DNA from 4 places in the Vallitalea maricola genome. Region 4 is predicted to be linked to each of the others. Evidence: riboswitches for the same ligand, from Rfam matches in the RefSeq annotation. Region 4 holds a riboswitch; each other region holds the start of a gene.
What was found. A riboswitch is a leader RNA that binds a small molecule or an ion and turns the genes downstream of it on or off. The one in region 4 is predicted to bind cobalamin.
Positions count from the first base shown of each region.

Region 1 (5,637 bases), on a different contig from region 4:
GTTGTTTCATAATACATATTACTTATTGTATGTTTTATGAGACAACCTTAATTAACGTTTAATTGTTATGTTTATTAAAAATTTCTGATTAGATCTTCAAAAGTATCTCTACGGCGGATAAGCTTTACATTACCATCTGAAGTTATGAGTACCTCAGCAGGACGAAGTCTATTGTTATAGTTAGATGCCATGCAATATCCATAAGCCCCTGCATCTAAAACATTAATTATATCACCTTCAAAAATCTCTGGTAGTTCACGTTGTTTAGCTATGATATCTCCACTTTCACAGATATTACCAACAATGTTTACAGTTTCTGATTTTGTTGATGGTACATTAGATTCTCTGAATATCTCTATGTCATGATGAGAATCATACATAACTGGTCGTTTAAGTACATTAAATCCTAAGTCTGTTCCTACATATTTCATACCATAATTATTTTTTATGGAATAGACTGTACCTAATAGATTACCACATTCAGCTGCAATATAACGTCCAGGTTCTACTTTGAAAGTTATTTGTTTACCATACTTAGCAGCAAAATCAAAGAATACTTTGTCTAATTTTTTACCTAAGTCTTGTAGATCTAATCTTTTTTGCCCAGCAAGTTTCTGGTAAGGGATGCCGAATCCACCACCCAAATCTACAAATTTAAGATTATCGAATTTTTCAGCTATGGCTAATACAGATTTAACACCTTCAACATATTTATCACCTTCCATGAATAATGAACCGATATGTTGATTAATACCTACTAGGTTAAGATTATATTTGGATAGAATCTCTTTTACTTGTGGGATGAAATTAGGGTCTACACCGAACTTGGTTTTCTTACCACCTGTAATAACTTTTTCATGATGACCTGCACCGACACCAGAATTAAATCTTATACATACTTTTCCGCCTTCATTTATTTGACCGTATGATTCTAGTTGTGAAACTGAATCTACACTTACTAGAATATCCCTATCTATTGCAAATTGCATTTCTTCTTTTGATACATTATTACTAATGTATAATATTTGTTCTGGTTTGAATCCTGCTTTTAACTCAACAAAGATTTCACCTGGTGACATTGCGTCAGCGTTAAGACCTTCATCACGAGCAATTTGTAATAAAGTGAGATTACCATTAGCTTTTACAGAATAGTTTACAGAGAAATTAGGATATGTTATAAGATTTTTCAGCTCTCTACATCTTTCTCTCATTACATTTTCATTATACACATATAGTGGACTACCATATTCTTTTATTAATTCCACTGGGGTAGTATTACCAAAAAAATTAGTTTCGTCAGATACTTTGTTATATGTTGTTAGCATACTCTGTTGCTCCTTTCTAAGAAATATATTGTAATAAACTAGTTAAATTATTTTTTTAATTAGATATATTATTCTTTATATCTATTAAGTGAATTTCATTAATTATTGCTTCTCTAATAAGTCGGACTAAAGTAGTATTACGAGAGTAGAGTGCTTGATTCAGTGTTCCTGTAATAACTTCTTCAGTATCTATAATAAGCTTAAAAGATTCATAGTTAAATGATTTATAGAATTTATTATGACTGAACTTGGGAACTTCTGGTGATAGAATAACTATTTTTTTATCATAATTATAAGCTTCTATTATCTCATATGAAAATATATCTAGGATTTTTTTATCAGCACAAAAATATAATCTGAACTTAGACTGTGTAATCATATTTTTTATTTTATTAATTATATTTTTAGTGTCTACAATAGTAATATATGGATTATTAGTAACTAGGTTGAATTCTAGATTATCTCTAATAACTTGTATATTTTCATCAAAATCTCTCGTAGCATTCATAATTAGTTCATCTTTAGAGATAGCAATGTATTTTGCAGAAGTACCTTCTATTATATGAGCACTACCTTTGTCAACTAGACTTGATAGTGCAGCGTAGGCATTAGAACGTGAAATACCAGATATTTTTGCTGCTTCGTAGCCAGATAATTCTCCATGCTTACACAAGGTAATGTATATAATTGATTCCTGCTGGGTAAAGCCAATGCTTTTTAATGCATCAATCAAATTCATATCTTTCACCTCATTAGTATTCCTTTATAGAACTACTATAAAGCATGTATCTATAATTGTCAAGAAAAAACTAAGGGTATGCTATGAACAAAATTCTTAGTTGAACATATAATATATATCGTACTTTTACCTCTCTATCATATACTAAAAAATTAAAACTAATAATATCAATGAAAAATCATAAGAGTTAGTGTTTAAAATATAATCTTGTATGATATAATGAATAAATAGCTTAATAAATTAGTTTCTAATAGAAGATTACATAAAAAAAATTATGATTAGTATAGATGACAGAGGAGATAGATATGGATTTATTTGATATGATGAGAGAGAAAACTCTAGAAACTGAATCCCCATTAGCTGCTAGACTACGACCAACATCTATAGAAGAGGTAGTAGGGCAAGAACATATAATAGGAAAAGGTAAATTATTATATAGAGCCATAAAAGCAGACAAGCTAGGTTCACTCATTTTCTATGGACCACCTGGAACAGGGAAAACTACCCTTGCAAAAGTGATAGCAAACACCACAAAAGCTGAATTTGTTCAATTAAACGCAACTATTTCTGGCAAGAAAGATATTGAAAAAGTAGTAAATGAAGCTAAGAACAGACTAGGAATGACTTTGGGAAGCACTATCCTATTCATTGATGAAATTCATAGATTTAATAAAGCTCAGCAGGATGCACTTCTGCCATATGTTGAAGATGGTACGGTAACACTTATTGGTGCTACTACAGAAAATCCTTATTTTGAGGTAAACAGTGCTCTTGTATCAAGGTCTAGAGTATTTGAACTAAAGCCTTTGGAAAACAAAGATATTCGAAAGCTTATAATGAGAGCCATTGAGGATAAAGAAAAAGGACTAGGTAATTTTAATGCCAGTATCAATGAAGAAGCTATAGAGTTCTTGTCCGATAGAGCTAATGGAGATGCAAGAGCAGCTCTTAATGCTATAGAATTAGGGGTTCTTACGACTGAGCCTGATGAAGACGGTATAATCAAGATAGATATAAACGTAGCATCTGAATGTATACAAAAAAGAGTTATCAATTATGATAAAAACGGAGATAATCATTATGATACTATATCAGCGTTCATAAAAAGTATGAGAGGTTCAGATCCGAATGCAGCTGTCTATTATCTTGCAAGAATGATTTATGCAGGAGAAGACCCAAAATTCATAGCGAGAAGAATTGTTATATGTGCTGCCGAGGATGTAGGAAATGCTGATCCTATGGCGATACAAGTTGCAATGGCTGCTGCTGATGCAGTTAATTTCATAGGTATGCCCGAAGGTAGGATAATATTATCTCAGGCAGCAACATATGTTGCTTGTGCTCCAAAAAGTAACGCTGCCTATTTAGCTATTGATAAGGCATTGGAAGATGTAAAGAGAGTACAGATTACCACAATACCATCTTATCTGAAAGACAGCCATTATAGTGGTGCAAAAAAACTAGGTCATGGAACAGGATATAAATATGCCCATGACTATGAAAATCACTATGTAGAACAGCAATATTTACCAGATGAACTTGTGGATGAGATATATTATAACCCTACTGACCAAGGGTATGAAAAGAAAATTGTAGAGCATTTCAAGAAAATAAAGGGGAAGGCTGAATAGTTTTCCCAATTACATTATTTTTATATAATAAAATATTATGCCAAGTCAGAACAAAACACTTTTTCTGACTTACTTGCAATATAATCTAATCTAGATAAAAAATGGAAAACTCAAATAGCTAGTTTTATCTTGACATATTTATATTAAAGTATATAATAAAATTATCTTTGGATATATTTATATATAACATAAGATACTAAAATTTAATAGATAAAAAGGTACTCGTTGAGTTAAAAGGGAAAGTGGTTAGATGCCACTGCAGCCCCCGCTACTGTAAATGGTATGAAATCTAAAATGTCATTGGGAAACTGAGAAGACTAGAGAGTAAGTTAAGCCATAAGCCAGGAGACCTGCCTTTTTATAAGTTTTAAGCTTTCGGTGGGAGAGTGTAGATTCATATATTTATTTGTAATCTGACTGTGCCTTAGCACAGTTTTTTGTTGCTTATAAATAGAAAATGCTGCATGAGTATACCGAGTGTTAATCACTTTTCTTATTAAAGAAGATATTATGGAGGTTTAGAGAATGAAAAAAATATTAAAGCTGTTACTGACAACTATGTTAATTTCAGTACTTGTTTTTAGTTTAGCTGCTTGTGGCGGCAAGAAGACACCAAAGGAAGATACATACAATCAAGAGAATCAAGTAGAGAAAGATGAAACATCAAAGACTGATGAAGACAAAAATACTAACGAAGATAAGGATACTAATGATAAGAAAGATGAAACCACTAGTAATGAAGATGAAAAAGACACTAGTAGCGAATCAGATGTATATCCATTAACTATAACAGATAAATACGGTAAGGAAATAACAATTGAGAAAGAACCAAAAACTGTAGTTTCAATTTCACCAGAATTTACAGAAACAATATTTGCTCTAGGAGCAGGACATAAAATCATTGGTAGAACAGATTTTTGTGACTATCCAAGTGAAGTAGCGAATATAGAATCAATCGGTAGTTTAGAAGAATTTAATATTGAGAGAGTAGTAGATCTTAACCCTGATGTTGTAGTTACATCTGCTCATGTAAAAGATGATGCTGTAGCTAAGTTACAAGAACAAGGTATCACTGTTTTATCACTTTCTTGGAATGAAAGCTTTGAGGGAGTATACGGTTATATAAATACACTCGGTGAAGTTATTAATAAAAAAGAAGAAGCGAATGAATTAGTAACTAGTATGAAAGATAAAGTAGCAGAAATCCAAACAGCCATAGAAGGAAAAGAAAAACCAACAACATATTTTGTAGTAGGATATGGAGAAGGTGGAGATTTTACAGCTACTGGAGATACTTTCTTAAGTGAAGCCATGGCTTTGGCCGGAGCTGATAATATAGCGAAAGATGCTACAGGTTGGGCTTATAGCATTGAGCAGATAGTTGATAAAGACCCACAAATTATAATATGTTCAGATAAGTATGATACTAAAACTACGTTAGAATCATTAGAAGGATATAAAGATTTAACTGCTGTCAAAGAAGGCAGATTATACGAAATAGATGAAAATCTATTCTTTAGACAAGGACCAAGAATAGTTGATGGATTAACTAATTTAGTGAAAATAATTCATCCAGACGCTATTAAATAATGTAAAGATATTAGAAATAGAGTATACTTTAAAGTAAGTCTATGTTAAATATAAACATAGGCTTACTGTGTTATAAATAGAAATGACATACTAAAGTAAAGCAGGTTAAAACTATGAAGATATTTAGAAAAAGTAATATTATAATAAGTTTATTAGTACTTATAGCAGTAGTTATTATTGCATGTGGATTTGGTTCTGTCAGAATAGATTTTGTTGACAGCAGTAAAATATTATTAAGTAAAATTCCATTTATTAATGAATTGATTTCCCTTGATGGTATTAAGGAATCACATATAAAAATAATAGCTGACTTAAGGCTGCCTAGAATAATACTTGCATTATTTACTGGAGG
Region 1 covers NZ_BTPU01000088.1:1,679-7,315, reverse strand. Annotated here, with positions in the region: gene lysA (diaminopimelate decarboxylase) at 75-1,325, opposite strand; gene AACQ14_RS21080 (TrmB family transcriptional regulator) at 1,381-2,064, opposite strand; gene AACQ14_RS21075 (replication-associated recombination protein A) at 2,370-3,695, shown strand; cobalamin riboswitch at 3,895-4,067, shown strand; gene AACQ14_RS21070 (ABC transporter substrate-binding protein) at 4,221-5,285, shown strand; gene AACQ14_RS21065 (FecCD family ABC transporter permease) at 5,399-5,637, shown strand, end outside.
Region 1: linked by a shared signal. The riboswitch ahead of AACQ14_RS21070 (ABC transporter substrate-binding protein) and the one ahead of AACQ14_RS11150 (hypothetical protein) in region 4 are both predicted to bind cobalamin.

Region 2 (5,637 bases), on a different contig from region 4:
GCTGAACCATCATTGTTAATAATTACTTCTAATATTCTTTTCATAGAAACATTCATGCTTCCCTTAGCATTGCTTAATAAAAAAGCTATTATCAATAAAATTCCAAATGCTATGATAAATGCTATTTTATTACTATCTTTTGATATGGTTTTATTCATCTAAACCACCAAATACTTCAGGATATACACCTTTTGCCATATACTCAATGGCATCAACAAAGTCACAACCTGCATTGTATAAGAAGTATTTTTGTGGTAGATAAACTATATTTCCTTCTTTAACAGCTCTTAATTCTTTCCATACTAGGTCTTTTCCTAATTTTTCACTAATAACTTTTTTTGCATCTTCATCAGAACTTAACATACTTGTTACTAAGATTACATCTGGGTCTTTTTCAATAATATATTCCATACTGAAAGGTGTAGTTTCTCCACCCATTCCTTCTGGTGCACAACCTGCTGCTATATTTTCAAGTTTCAATATATCTGCTACATTCCCAGCTATGCTCTTTGGTAATTTTACTGACACATCTTTTGATGTAGCATATAGTATAACTACTTTTTTAGATTCCTCTGGTAATTTATCAACTAACTCTTTCTTTTCCTTTTCCATGTCGGCGATAACTTCTTCCGCTTTGTTTGATTCATCAATAATACGTCCTATTGCTCTAATATTGTCTATAACATCTTCATATGTTCTCATATGTAAAGCCAAAGCTTTTATTTTGCTTTGTTCTAGAACTGGAATAACTCCATTCTGTAAACCAAATTGAGCTATTACCAATTCTGGCTGTAATGCAACAATTTTTTCAATATCAGGATTATAAACTTTACCTACTACTGGTAATCCCTCTATATCCTTTGGATCTACAGGAGCACCACCGCCAGTCTCAGATGTACATATTGATTTACCTCCTAAATCACATAAGACTCCTAGAAAAGTACCTGATATTGCTGCTATTTTTTCTGGTTTCTTCTCTAAAGTTACTTCATTACCGTACATATCAGTAATAGTAACTGGATAGCCTTCACCTTCTGATACAGTAATTACAGCACCACCCATAGATGGCATTTTGCCTTCACCCATACCTTTTGGCATCTTCTTATCCATACCTTCTGGCATTTTTTTATCCATTTCTTTTGGCATCTTATCTTTCTCTTTAGCCATTTCGCCAGAATCTTTTTCTTGTGAGTTATCTTTTTCCATTCCATTTGACTCTACGCTAACTTCTTTCTTTTCTGTTTTCTTATCATTACTACACCCTGTAAAACTTAAAATGATCATACATCCTATTAAAGTAAATATGATAGCTAGTTTTTTATTCATCCTTTTTTTCCTCCATACAACATCAATTTTATTTGTCTTAGAATATAATTGGATTATTTAAACTGCAGTGTGAATACACATATTAATTTACTGCAATAAAAAATGCCCCTTAACTTCTGCAAGTTAAAAAGCATGAAAATCATCAATATAATTCTATATTTCCAATCTGCTATAATTTGGCTACCATTCCCTATATTACACACACCTACTCAAGCACTTTAAAAATACTTAGTTTGTATGTATATCAAAATATTTTCCACAATAAAACATTCTATGTAATGTTTCTATAGCATAAATAAGGGAAATTCCTGCCTACCTAATACAGCAAATATCTATTCACAAGATTATATCAAGTATTCCACACCCTCCGTCACTCGCAGAGTTTTCACTTCGTATAAGTGAAAGTGTTTTAGAGACAGGCAGGTTTTCTGACTTAGTTTCCTTGTAATTCTACCCCTTCCCATATTATTAAAGATTACTTCTTGATTTGATTACTTTCAAAGAAGTAACTTCTATTACTAATACAGTGGGTTAATGTAAAACTACTCCACATTACAGCGGCGTGACCGTTCAGGTTTTACACCTGATTCCCTATTATGCAATAAAAATTGCCACCTACTCCAATTATTCAATTTTTTTCTAGTTTAAAACATAAATCATAATATGTCAATGTTTATTAAATTTTCCACTCCAAAATCTTATCCAAGAAACTTATTAACTCCTTAGTTTTCGGCTCCCTAAAAAGTTTGCTACTTTTACCACTTTCTAAAATCGTATTCTCTGCTAAAAAAATGATTTTATCGCATGAATTCTTGGCAAAACCCATTTCATGAGTAACTATTATTGAATCTAATCCATCATTTTGGAATTCATTAAGCATGTCTAGAACCTCACCAGTATACTCAGGGTCTAGCGCAGACGTAGGTTCATCCAATAATAGCAGTTTTGGTTTAATAGCCACCGCTCTAGCTATAGATATCCTTTGCTGCTGTCCACCGGATAGTTGTGACGGATATTTATCCTTTTCCCTTGATAATCCAAATCTATCAAATAGTTTACTAGCTGTTTGGACTGCATCAGTTTTGTTTATGCCAAAAGTATGTATTAGAGGAAGTATAACATTTTCCATAGCTGTCAAATGCTCAAACAATCCTTTGGACTGGAATACAAACCCAATGTTTCTACGGAGCATAACAAGTGACTTCTCATCAAAATTTATTTTTTTACCATCAATGTACATTTCACCAGAGCTTGGAGTAAGTAGTCCTCCAATTATTCGGAGTAGGGTTGATTTCCCTCCGCCAGACGGACCAATGATTGCAATAGAATTAATATCATCTTCATAGTTAATATCTTGCAACACAATACTATCACCATAACTTTTACAGATATTTTTTAGTTCTATATTCATGCTTGTACCTCCTCTCAAACACTCTGGATAACATGGAAACTGCAAAGGTAAGTATAAAATACAACGCTCCTACAAATATATAATTCTCAAACATCCTAAAATTAACTGCCGATATTTCTTGTATTGTTTGTGTCAGTTCAATTAATGCTATTACAGATAATAGGGATGAATCTTTTATAATAGATGCAAACTGCCCTGTCAATGCTGGTAATATTCGTGACATCAATATAGGATAAGTCACAAATCGGAATGTTTTTCTTGGTGTTAGTCCAATAGCTTTTGATATCTCATATTGCCTAATATCTATACTTTCTAGCCCACCTCTAATAATCTCTGAGATATAAGCTCCTTCAAATATTGATAAGATGATTATTCCTGCTATATATCTGTTATCAACACCCCATGCAGTACCGATAATATAATAGAAAAAATATATTTGAACAAGTAGTGGGGTTCCTCTTATAATCTGTATATATATTTTGCATAGATAGCTAATTGTCAATATCTTAGAATTTTGTCCTATGGCAGTAATTGATCCTATTAGCAAACTAAGTAATAAGCTTCCTATAGATATTATGATAGTCATATAAAAACCCTGCCATAGTCTTTGCTTATACTCTAATAAAGTTGTAAAATCAAGTTTCAGGTCAATGGCTTTTATGGACACCCACAAAAAAAATATTATAATTACTATGACTAATGCAGCACTAATGACTTTATTAAGAACTGTTACTTTTTTATCATCTGTTCGTCTCATATTTTCACCTTAATCAAAGAACCAAGGAAAACCAAGTTCATCAAATGTTTCCTTTTCCTCTTTTAGATATTTTTCAGTAATTCCATTGAATCCGTTATTTTCTTTAAATTCTTTTATAAAGTCATTTATCTTATTAAGTAATTTTGTATTGCCTTTCTTTACTCCTATTCCCCAGCTTTCACTATCTTGAAATGGTATCAATATTGCTTCTGTTGTTTCTTCATTCAGTTTGTTTTGACGATATATGGTAAGCTGGTCATATATGAAAGCATCTGCTTTACCTTGTGTTACTTCAATTACACATGCATTCTCTGATGAAAGTCCATTTATCTTTGCTTTCGTAAGATTCTCTGTTGCATACAGATAGCCTGTTGTACCTTTCTTCACATCAATTATTTTACCTTCTTGGTTTAGGTCCTGGATATCATTTATATTTGAGTTCTTATTTACTAATAATCCTAGATAGGAATGGGCATATGGGTTTGAAAAATCAATTACCTCTCCACGTTTTTCAGTTATTGTCATTGAAGATATTACCGCATCTACTTTTCCCGTCTGTAGTGATGGTATTAATCCATCCCAGTTGATATTTTCAATTGTTACAGGTCTGTCCAAGTATTCGCCCAATGCTTTTGCCAGGTCTACACTTACACCTGTTGGATTGCCTTCTTCATCTTTTGTTTCAAAAGGCGGATATGCAAGTTCCATTCCTATAGTCAATGTATTGTCCTTATTTGATTTAGATTTACAACCTGATAATATTAATCCACTAAGTAATACTAAGGATAGTATTATAAGTAATCTTTTCATAGAATTTACCTCCTTTTGTTTTAACTAAAATTGTCTATCATCTTATTTAGTACCTGTCTAAAAACTTCTTTCTCGTTGTCACTAATATTATTATATTGTTTATTATGTATTTCTTCAGATATAATAATAAATGCTTCCTCTAATTCTTTTCCCTTAGAGGTTAATGACACTCTGTTAACTCTCTTGTCTTCCTCGTCTTTTATCATTTGGGTATATCCAAAATCATTTAATTTTTTAACTAAGGTTGTTATTGTAGATGGATCTTTACCAATCTTATCTGCTAGTTCACTCATAGTTAAACTTTTATTTTTTAAAAGTGATAGGATTATATTACCATGAGAAGGTACAATTCCATTAATCCCTTTTTTCTTTAATTCTGAGATAATAAATTGATTAATCAAGACTCTAACCTTTCCAATTAAATATAATGTATTATCAGCCTTCAATGATATCACTTCCTTTCAAGAATAATTCTTTTTATGTCATATATAAAATTACTTGGATGTCCAAGTTTATTCAAATTATACTTGGATATCCAAGTAATGTCAAGTAAAAAGTTCGATTTGTTTTCCTAAAATAAAAAAGGTACAAAAATTATTTTTGTACCTTTTGTCTAGCTATTTATATTCTTTAATACTATTTTTTAAGAAAAGGTCATTTTACTAACTTCAATACCTTCTATTGATTTTAATGAGTCCTCTAATTCGTTACACTTACTTTCAGTTTCGTCAGTTAACTCTAACAGGATAATACCTTCTTTGGAGGTGTTACCTTGATGTAATCCTAATCTTGTATTGATAATACTGCCTTGTTCTGTAAGGATATCCTGCATCCTGTCAACTTCTTCTAGGCGATTGCTTACTTTAATTCCAATAATAGTTTTCATACTTATCCCTTCCTTTATTATTACTTTTTAATAGCCTTTCAGTCTTAATAAATAAATATATCTCATTATCAAGTTGTCCATATTTGCGCTATTATATACATCTTATCAATTTGAATTTCTATAGAATAAAAAACTTTATATGTCAAATCATTATCGCAGAACAATCAATAAACAAGAAAAGAGGCTACGCCTCATCTTCCATAGGAAGTTTCCTGTAAGATTAAAAAAACTGCCAGCAATTTCTCACTGACAGTTTATAAAAACCTATATTTTATTATTTTACAACTTCAAATTCATTATTAATCCATCCTAGTGGAGCATTTATTTCCATGCCCATTCCACCATTAAGTGATACAGCATCATAACCTAATAATCTAAGGGCAGCTACTGTTTGACCTGCTGTTTGACCTGTGTAGCAGTAAACAACTACTGGCTTATCCTTTGGAA
Region 2 covers NZ_BTPU01000060.1:76,114-81,750, reverse strand. Annotated here, with positions in the region: gene AACQ14_RS16800 (FecCD family ABC transporter permease) at 1-158, opposite strand, end outside; gene AACQ14_RS16795 (ABC transporter substrate-binding protein) at 151-1,326, opposite strand; cobalamin riboswitch at 1,727-1,960, opposite strand; gene AACQ14_RS16790 (amino acid ABC transporter ATP-binding protein) at 2,003-2,737, opposite strand; gene AACQ14_RS16785 (amino acid ABC transporter permease) at 2,709-3,494, opposite strand; gene AACQ14_RS16780 (transporter substrate-binding domain-containing protein) at 3,504-4,304, opposite strand; gene AACQ14_RS16775 (MarR family winged helix-turn-helix transcriptional regulator) at 4,325-4,750, opposite strand; gene AACQ14_RS16770 (hypothetical protein) at 4,948-5,190, opposite strand; gene AACQ14_RS16765 (rhodanese-like domain-containing protein) at 5,465-5,637, opposite strand, start outside.
Region 2: linked by a shared signal. The riboswitch ahead of AACQ14_RS16795 (ABC transporter substrate-binding protein) and the one ahead of AACQ14_RS11150 (hypothetical protein) in region 4 are both predicted to bind cobalamin.

Region 3 (5,637 bases), on a different contig from region 4:
ACATGTTATTATAATAACTTTCAATGATAACACCTCTTAGATGTAAATTTTTGTAGCTAACTTATCAAAGGGGTCAGGGTAAAGTGTTATAATCACTTGCCTTACCCTGAGAAGCGGTCGGTCTGCGTGATTATAACACTTTACCCTTCTACCCGTAATTGTAGTAGTAAATATCAATTTCTTTTATTTTTATTATAAATCAACTATTGTAAATAATGTCTTTTATTTTTTCTAGGTCGATATGTTGACGTACTAGTTTTGCTAGTTTATCGTATTCCATGTCTTTTAATTTTGCGTAGTCTATGTTGTTGTTGCAATCTAGTCCTTTTTTCTTTCTTATGTTATCAAGTATTTGTTTTCTTAGTTCATCGTTATCGAATATTCCGTGTAGGTATGTTCCGAAAACATTTTTCTTGGCGTTGATGGCTCCGTCTAATCTGTTATCTTGTAGTTTTATTAGAGGAGTACTTTCGCCCATTAGGTAAGTTTTGCCCATGTGGATTTCGTATCCGTTTACTTTTAGGTTACAGGAATTTTTTGCGAAGGGGATTTCCAGCATTATGTTTCCTGTTATTTGGGTTGTTTGTTTGATTTCTTCCATTTCTGTTTTTATTTCTAAAAGACCTAGACCATTTATACTGTTCATGACAGTTTCTACGCCTTTTTCATCGGTTATGGTTTCTCCGAGCATTTGATAGCCACCGCATATACCAATTATGGGGATATCATTTCTGTGAGCTCTGTAGATACCTGCTTTTAGGGATGAATTATGTATGTATTCCATATCTTTGAGGGTATTTTTACTTCCTGGGATGACTAATAGGTCTATGCCTTCAAAATCTTCGGTTTCTTTTATATATCTTACGGATACTCCTTCTTCTAATTCGAAGACAGTGAAATCCGTGAAATTGGACATGTATGGTAAACGGAGTACTCCAATTATGATGTCTCCTTCTGCTTTTCTATCAAATCTTTCTGTAACGCTGTCTTCATCATCTATTTTTAATGGTTCAAAGGGAATGACTCCTAGACATGGTATTTGTAGTTTTTCATAGAACATATCTATGCCTGGCTGGAGAATTTTTTCGTCACCTCTGAATTTGTTTATTATGTATCCTTTGATTCTTTTTCTTTCTTCCGGTTCAAGAAGCATGACTGTTCCATAGATTGAGGCAAATACACCACCTTTATCAATGTCACCAATAAGAATTACTGGAGCGTCTACCATTTCAGCCATACCCATGTTGACTATATCATTTTCCCTAAGATTAATTTCTGCTGGACTTCCTGCTCCTTCTAATACAATGACATCATACTTGGATTGTAACTTGTTGTAAGCCTCTACTATATGGTCTTTTAATCCGGCTTTTGTACCAAAGTAATCTTTTGCACACATATTCTTGAATATTTTACCATTCAATATTACTTGACTTCCAACATCACTTGTTGGTTTTAGTAGGATTGGATTCATTTCGACAGTAGGTTTTATACGAGCGGCTTCAGCTTGTACAACTTGAGCTCTGCCCATTTCGTTCCCGTCTTCTGTTACAAAAGAATTTAGCGCCATATTTTGTGATTTGAATGGAGCTACACTAATTCCATCATCATTTAAAATTCTGCACAAAGCAGCAGTAAGTATACTTTTACCAACGGTAGAAGCTGTTCCCTGAAACATAATATTATTCATTTTATCACTCCATTTTTTATTATAGATGCATTTTATTTAGTACTTTTTATATTTTATCAAGTTATTGATTGTAATATGGAACTTACATTTTTTTGTTTCCAATGGGGGATAATGTTTGCAGAAATGTTTATCAGAATTGATTTATGTACCATAAATATACATTAAAACAAACCCATATCTCCACACGCAATCTGGATTTAATATACATAGTAATCCAAATAAGTATCCTGACTTATACATTAGCCTAATGCAATGCCTTCCCAAATGCTGATTCAGTGGCTTTTATTGCATTAGTAGTAAATACAGTAGCGGTGGCTGTACTGGATTTTCACCAGTTTCCTTATAAATATAGATTACTTTACTCACTTTTACATATTATAAATAATAATGGTGAGCATATATTAAATTATATATATGGAATCATTATATTCTATAATAAATATAAAATCAATAACTTGACATAATTAAGTTTTTGGATTATACTCAAGTAAAATCATTTAGATGTTTGTCTAATAATCTAATAAGCACATAAGGAGTGATATAAACATGAAAAGATTTATTATTTCATTAACAATAATTGCAATGATATTAGTTGGTTGCAAAGGGACTGAACAAGAAAATAATGAAGATACCAAAAACGTAATTAATGATGAACAATCAGATATAAAAGATGATACATCTGATACAGGTCAATCAGATAATGAAGCATTGGTAGATGGTACCGAAAAGGAAATTGCTACAAGCCTCAATAATGCTTTTATGGATAAAGATTTTGAATTCATTAGTAACAACTTTAATTATTCTGCTAAATTAAAACAGATAATTAATGTAGAAATGTTAAAATCAGCAGATAGTCAGATTAATGGTTTAGCTGGTGAGTTTGAAGAAGTATTATCCACAAAAGTAGTAGAAAAAGATAATAATAAAATAGTTATTATAACAAATAAGTATAGTAAATCCAATATCAACTGTACTGTATCATTTAACCAAGATAAGGTTATTGAAAATTTTTCCTTAACACCAGCTCAGGATGTAAAAGAAGTAAGTGTTCCTGAAAATGTTAAAGAAATACCTGTGGAATTTGGTGAAGAAGAGTACAGACTTCCTGGATTGTTAACTATTCCAAAAGATAAAGATAAATATCCTATTGTCATTCTTGCACATGGTTCCGGACCACAAGATAAAGATGAAACTGTAGGACCTAATAAGCCATTTAGAGATATTGCATTCGGACTTGCAAGTAAAGGTATTGGAGTTCTTAGATATGATAAAAGAGTATTTGCTCACCGTGATAAATGGATATCAGAACAAGAGAAATTGACCGTTTATGATGAAACCATAGATGATGTGGTATATGCATACAATTATATTCTTGATAACAAAGATATTAATGCTACGGGTGTTTATGTACTTGGTCATAGTCTCAGTGGTTACTTGATGCCTCGTATAGCTAATGAGATTCCAGATGCAAGCGGTTATATTGTATTTGCTGGTCCTGCTAGACCTTTGGAAGATTTATTGGTATATCAAATACCTTATTTATCTAATCTAGATGGTAAGATTACTGATGAAGAACAACAACAAATTAATTATTATAGGAGTGTTTATGATAAAGTAAAAAATATTGATGAGTCCAGTAATTATACATCAGCAGATTTGGGTGGAGTAGGCAAAGCTTATTACCTTGATCTAAAAGATTATAAACCTACTATAGTTGCAAAAGATATTACTAAACCAATGCTATTTTTACAAGGTAAAAGAGATTATCAAGTTACTTTAGAAGACTTTAATATGTGGAAAGAAAGCTTGGAGTCAAAAGATAATGTAACAATGAAATTATATGACGGACTTAATCATCTGTTCATAAAAGGTGAAGGTACCCCTAATCCTGATGAATATTTTATACCTTCTAAGGTGGATAATAATGTTATTGATGATATTTCAGAATGGATTCTCCTAAATAACTCAAACTAATATTATATATGAAACTTTCATAATAAAGGCTCTGTTTAATTAATCTTCAACTTAAACAGAGTCTTTATTATTATTAATCTCTTAACCTATACATACTTGTTATGTAATTATAATATATTAAATAATAATAAAAAACTTGAATTTAATTGTAACTCCCTTATCCTTTAACAATGCTGGTTAATTCTTTTGCTCTCAAATCTTCCAATTTATAATACTCTCCATTAATTTCATCTGATAATTTTTTACCTAACCCTAATTGAATAAAACCACTTTCAGTATCTATAACCATAGTTTGTATACCTTCATTTCTTATTATCCCAGCCATATGTAAGGCATCATCTATAGGCTTACCATTGTTCAATGAGACATTGGCTTTGCCATCTGTGACGAGTACTATCAAAGGCTCCATATCCGGTTCTTTTACCTTATAAGATTTTAGCAATTCATAAGCTGCATATAAACCAGAAGCTAAAGGGGTTTTCCCACCTGTAGGTATATTCTTCAGCCGCTTATCTGCCATATCTACACTTTTTGTTATTTGAAGTAGAACTTCAGCCTTATTTTTTCTAAAAGCAATCATCCCTACTTTATCCCTCTTCTGATAAGCATCATTCAACATTGAAATGATTGCTGACTTTACAGCCCTCATTCGTTGTTTTGTTCCCATAGAACCACTTGCATCAACTACAAACAATATTGTACTACCTGTCCTTCTTTCTCTTATTTTTTCTCTGATATCTGACTTATCAATAACTATAGATACTTTATCATTATTCCTAAACTTTTGATAAGGCAATGCAGCCCTGAATGTTGCATCAAATGCAATAGAATTAACTTTACCTTTTGGTATGGAATATTTGATATATCTACCCTTTAGAGAATCATTCTTTACTTTAGTCCTTTTTCCAGTACCTTTTATCTTTTTAGCATTATTTGTAGATTTTATTTCCAGGGGAATAATTTTGTCGTTATATAAGGGGTGTTCTATCTTTTCTTGTGAATTAGATTTATTGCTTAATTCATTACTCTTATCATTTTTCTTACTATTATCACCAATCTGTTCATCACAAGTAAAATCATTGTCCTTTTTATTTATAAAATCATCATTAGTATTATCCCTTTGGCTAATATCATCATTTTTTATATCTCTATTTCTTATATCATCAGTTTCATTCTTATTTGTATTTGAACTCGTATTGTTCTGTGTTTCATCTTTATTAGTGTCCATGTCATTATTATTTAGTTTTTTACTAGACTCATTAACATTCGTTATCTCTCTCATCCTATGGGGCAAACTATAACTTGCCGCCTCTTCAATATCATCACCAATAACATTTTTTCTCATATCAAGTGCTGCTATTGCCTTAGCAGTTTCCACTATTGATATTTCAGCTCTGTGACCTGAACAATTTCCCCCTCTAGCAATATCAGCTGCAAAATACATTAGTTCTTCATCTACCACTACATCTCTGATAATCTCTCTAGCAATAGCTATTTCATCACGTATTCTATGATTTTCCTTTTCCCAGTCCTCAATAAACCTAATAGGATCTTCTTCATATTCCATCCTTCTCTTTATTATTTCCTTACGCTCCCCAATATCTCTAGAACCTCTACTCTTCACATATAACCCGAATCTATCAATAAATTGAGGACGCAAATATCCCTCCTCAGGATTCATTGTTCCTATCAATATGAACTTAGATTCATGACTGAAAGAAAAGCCTTCCCTTTCAATTTTGTTAATACCTGAAGATGATACCTCAAGCAAACAATTAACAATATGTTCACTCAAAAGATTGACTTCATCAACATATAAAATATTTCCATTAGCTTTATGTAAAACACCACAATCTACAGCTTTCTTACCTCTAGAAATTGCTGTTTCAATATCTATAGTCCCAATGAGCCTATCCTCTGTAATATTTAACGGAAGATCAACAACACTTTCTCTAATAACACCAGCTAATCCTCTA
Region 3 covers NZ_BTPU01000003.1:1,472-7,108, reverse strand. Annotated here, with positions in the region: gene cbiB (adenosylcobinamide-phosphate synthase CbiB) at 1-24, opposite strand, end outside; gene AACQ14_RS01040 (cobyric acid synthase) at 200-1,687, opposite strand; cobalamin riboswitch at 1,888-2,063, opposite strand; gene AACQ14_RS01035 (alpha/beta hydrolase) at 2,234-3,661, shown strand; gene AACQ14_RS01030 (magnesium chelatase subunit D family protein) at 3,819-5,637, opposite strand, start outside.
Region 3: linked by a shared signal. The riboswitch ahead of AACQ14_RS01040 (cobyric acid synthase) and the one ahead of AACQ14_RS11150 (hypothetical protein) in region 4 are both predicted to bind cobalamin.

Region 4 (5,637 bases):
AAAGACAGTAGCAAATATAAGACATACAAGAAAACAATTCAACAAGGAGAGCCAGGAATAAAACAATTAACAACCAATGTTACTTGCATTAATGGTTTAGAATCAGAAAGAGAAATTGTTTCTGAGAAAGTTATAAAAGAACCAACTAAAACAATTATTGTTGTTGGAACAAGAACTCTACCAACTTTTTCAAGACCAGTTTACGGTAGAATTACATCTCCCTTTGGGAGAAGATGGGGATCATTCCACACAGGAATTGATATAGGTGTTCCTAGAGGAACTAAAGTAAAAGCTTCAGAATCAGGAACAGTAATTTTTTCTGGATGGAGTGGAGGATATGGCTATTTAATTAAGATAGACCATGGAGAAGGATATGTAACTTATTATGCACATAATAGTAAGTTGTATGTTAAAAAAGGACAAAAGGTTACAAAAGGTCAATCTATCGCTGCTTCAGGTAGTACAGGAAATAGTACAGGACCACACGTACACTTTGAAGTTCGTAAAAATGGAGTTCCACAGAATCCTTCAAATTATTTATAGTTAAGTGGATTATACATATAATAAAATAAAGAGATATAATAAACCGAGTAAAGTTAGTATTTTACTCGGTTTTTAATATTATATGGTAATTAACATTATAAGTGTTTTGAATACATAACAAAACACATGATTATTGAAGAAATCATGTGTTTACTATAAGTATTACATAAATAATTCTAGTATCTTAACAAATAGTGAGCTGAATAGAACTGTAATTATTCCTGCTAATCCTATAGATAATCCGCTCATTGCACCTTGTATTTCGCCCATTTCCATAGCTTTTGAAGTCCCAACTGCATGGGAAGATGTACCGATAGCAATACCGATTGCTACTTCATCATTTATTTTGAAAAATTTCATCACAACTGGGGCAATTATCGCACCTATAATTCCTGTTAAAACAATTGCAACTACTGTTATTGCTGGAATTCCACCAATAGTATTGGATACTTCTATACCAATAGGAGTGGTTATAGATTTTGGAATAAGTGTATAAAACAATTGATCTTCATAAGCAAATACTTTGCATAACACAAATACACTGGTTATGGTTGTCAATACACCCACAATAATCCCAATTAGAATGGGTTTTGTATTCTCTTTAAACAAATGGAATTGTTTATACAAAGGAACAGCCAAAATCACTGTTGCAGGTCCTAATAAATATGATATCATATCTCCACCTTTTTCATATGATTCTAAAGGTATACCAAATATCAATAGTACACCAATAATCAAACCAATACTAATTAAAAGTGGATGCATAAGAGCTAATTTGGTCTTTTTATTTATGTATAAACCAATTTCAAACATAACAATTGAAATGAATATACCAAAGCTAGGATTATTAAAAAAATCTTCCATCATTTTCTGCCTCTTTTCATGACTTTTTGAACAGTTAAACCAGTGACACTCATTACTATGATAGTAGTAAGGATTACAATGAATAAAAAGCTTATCCATATATTACTTAATGTATCAAGTGATGATATTAACGCTACACCAGGTGGAATAAAGAAAAATGCTAAATGACTTAGTAGAAAATCACTTACCTCTTTAATTGTTTCAACCTTGATAATATTAAGACTTAGTAATACAAATAAAATCAGCATACCTAGAATATTACCGGGAACAGGTATATGACAAAGCTTATTAAGTATCTCACCAATTAAAAAAATTCCTATTATAATGCCAAATTGTCTAAGTAACTTCATAGTCTTCCTTCTTTCAGTATTTATATAATGGTGGTATAATGGTCATACCAATATTAAAAAATATAATATCACGATATTACATATTAATCAAGAGCTCTTAGGTGTTTTATTTACAAATGCCAAATGTTCTCTCATAGCATTTTGAGCTTCTTCGGGATTATGAGATTTAATTGAATTATATATATTCTCATGTTGCTTAACAAGTAAATCTTTTTGTTCTGGATTTTTCAATATCATTTCTCTTGCATCAATTATAGATGCTTCCATTAAGTATTGTACAGAAAGCAATATATTTATAATTAAACTATTGTCTGCTATTTCTGATATCTTATAGTGAAACTCTTTATCAATTTTGGCACATAGATCCTCATTATCAGTTGTGCTAAGTTTAGTAATTAATATTTGTAATTCTTGAATATCTTTTTCTGTAGCTTTCTTAGCAGCTAAAAAAGCGGTTTCTAATTCTAATAATCTTCTAAGTTCAAGTATTTCTTTTGTATTACCTTTACTTAACATAAATTTAACTGATAATGGTTCAAGAAGAGTAATAGAGGCGTTTGCGCTAATAAAATTACCTTCACCTTGTCTACTTTCAACTAAACCAATAACTTCTAAAGCTCTTATGGCTTCTCTTACTGAAGTTCTACTAACACCTAACAGTTCAGTTAATTCTCTTTCAGCAGGTAGACGATCACCTTCTTTTAGCGTACCATCTAAAATCATCTTTTGGATCTGTTCAATAACATATTCATATATCTTCTTATTTTTTACTGGAGAAAAAATATTAATCACCTCTAAATATAATATTTATCCTGAATGGATATTAAATAATATTTTATTATATTCAATTTAATATGTAAAGTAATTAAAGAAAATATTAAGAATGAATAGAATGTAAAAATATTTAACCTATAAGGAAAACAATCCATAGAAAACATGCTCATAATTTTATAAAATTATTAAATAGATAGGATTAAGATAATCTTATTAAAAGATATTACAAAAATATGAGGAGGAAGTTTTTATGCAATAATCAGCAATTATTGATGCTAACTATACTGAAAGAGATGCTTGCTTTAAATGATAATGTCATTGTTAGTAATGCAAATGATTTTTATGAATTTTTTGTTGAGGAATGTAAATTCGAAAGTGAAAAAGCAGGTATGTACATAAGATATTATGTAATTCCACAGTACGGAGAAGATTTTATAGAACAGATAAAATTTTTAATAGTTAAAATATATCATAATAACTATTTACATTAATCAAACAAAATGTTACAATGTAGCTGTCGAGAAACAGAAAATACTAATTTGCTTTTTCTTGGACCTAATAGTATATGTATCGAGTGTACTACTGTAGGTATTTACAAAAAAATTTAATAAAGGCAGTTTGAGAGGAAGGTCACAATAATTAGTTGTGAGTGAATATTATATATTCTTCGGTGAAAATCCGACACTGTCTCAGCAACCGTAATGCCAACGAAAGGACAATATACCACTGAGAATTTCATTTTACTTGTGAAATAATCGGGAAGGTGTTTTAGTAGGAAAACCACAGTGTAAGTGGCAAATGGCTAAGTCGGGATATTCTCACTCTGTTTGTTAAAATGTAATGCAAATCCCTGAGGTTGGAAGGCATAAATAGGTGGAATCTTTATGTTCTAAACCAAGTATGTCAGGGCGCTCGTAGGAGTGTCCTTTTTAGTGCACGGAACATATGACTAAGTAAGCAAAATTCGAGGAGGAAAGAAAATGATTTTATCAAGAAGCAAAAGAAAAAGTTGTGCAATCTTACTTGCAGTGGCAATGATCCTTACAATGATGCCTCTTACTGCAAAAGCAGCAGCACCTACAAATGTAGAAGTTTATTTATCTGGTGCGGCAAATCCAAATCCTACAGTAACTACACAAGATGGTGACACAGTAGAAAGTATATATACTCGTATTACAGGTCAAAGCTATCCATGGACAGTATTATATGAAATTAACGGAAAAATGGGAGATGTAGCACCTGGTAGTTGTATCGTTCCAGATAATGCATATATACAATATTACACAATAGATAACTATCAAACGGATGTACTAGCTACAATTAGTGATTATAGTTTAATAATTGTAGATGGTAAAATTAAAGTTCTAGATGGTAAAGAATATACTTGGAAAGGTTTAGAAAAAAGTATTAACATGTCTGTACCATTTGTTAGAGATGCAAATGTAGCAGTTAATCCTAAAAACTCAAGTACTCCATTAACAACTCCAGTCAAGCTATCAGATTATGCTGGTATTGAAATGAAAAGTACTGGCGGTATTAGTACTTATATGCCTATAGAAGTTGTAGCTAATTATGATGCTTATACAACACAGCTAAACGAAGGATTAGAAAAAGTTATAGCTATTGCTGATTCCTTTGGTATTAATACAAGTAATGCAGTAAATGCATTAAATGGTTCAGATAATGCTGTGAAAGCTACCGAAAAAGTAGCTTTGGGAGAAATTATCATTGATGCTTCTATTAATAATGATATACTTCTTAGCAAAGTAACTTTTAATGAAAGTGTAGCAGTATCTGTTCCTTTTGATCCCTATGTACCAAGCTATACTTTGATATCTACTACAGGTAGTGACATTATTCCAGCTACTTTCACTATAGAACCTGTTGCTATGGCAAGTGATGCAACAATATCTTATAGTACTACTGACTCGGATATTTCATTTGCAGGTAATGTAATTTCTGCAAGTACAGCAGGAAACCATAGTTTCTCAATCAAAGTTGCAAAAAATGGTGCAGAGAGAACATATGATTTTGTCTTCACTTGTGATGCTCCTATAGTTGCAGGAGATCCATCTGTTTACGCATTTTTACCTGCTCCTGGTCAGTTTACTAATGAAGGTATAACTGTTGGTGGATGGGGAGACATCTATCTTTCAGGTACAGATGGTATTAAACTATTAGCAGATAATGTTGCATCTACAGGTGTATCACTAGGATTTTTTGGTGGATACACAGTATTTGATATGAAAAATATTGATAACGACCCTAATAATAAATATGGTGTGGATTTTATAGTATATGGTAATGCTTTCTGGAATAATTCTGAACCAGGTTGTATTCAAGTAGCTCAGGCTGATAGTGAAGGAAATCCTGATACTTGGTATGATATAGCAGGTTCTTTATATTATGAAAACAGTACAAAAAAGAACTTTAGTTTAACTTATGAAAATCCTAATCCTAATGATAATATAACACATACAACAGCAGGTAATAATCTTGGAACATTGGATTCTGTTAATTATACTGGTAGTGAAACTGGTACAATTACAAAAAATACTTTCCATAATCACAGCTGGTTCCCACTTAATTGTAACTACTTTACCGGAAGAAACGGAAACCTTGCTTTAGATAAGACAAACCAATTGTCATTTGCAGACTATAATGATTCACAAAATAAGTTAACAATAACAGGTACAATGCTTGGTGGCATTACAGCTACTACAACAACTGGTTTTGGCTTCGGTTATTGTGATGTTCACCCTAATAGTAGTGGAGATAAATCAATAGCATATAATCCTTATGGAGTAGCTTCACTTAGTTCAAGTTCAGATTATAATACTTATATAGATGGCACAGGCGGTGGAGACCCTATTGATATTAGTTGGGCAGTAGATGTAAACGGAAACCCTGTTAATCTAGACAATATTCGTTTTGTACGTATCTATACTGGTGCTGCAGCTATGAATGGTATATTCGGTGAAATCTCTACTGAGGTTTGTGGTATTAAGAAAGCTACTAGTACAGGTGGAACAGTTCCTACTACTAGACCAAGTATTGAGATTGATGGTATGACATTTAGTGATTTAGAAGGAATGGGTATTACAGT
Region 4 covers NZ_BTPU01000033.1:4,395-10,031, forward strand. Annotated here, with positions in the region: gene AACQ14_RS11125 (M23 family metallopeptidase) at 1-543, shown strand, start outside; gene AACQ14_RS11130 (LrgB family protein) at 706-1,410, opposite strand; gene AACQ14_RS11135 (CidA/LrgA family protein) at 1,407-1,757, opposite strand; gene AACQ14_RS11140 (FadR/GntR family transcriptional regulator) at 1,845-2,549, opposite strand; gene AACQ14_RS11145 (hypothetical protein) at 2,804-3,022, shown strand; cobalamin riboswitch at 3,198-3,346, shown strand; gene AACQ14_RS11150 (hypothetical protein) at 3,512-5,637, shown strand, end outside.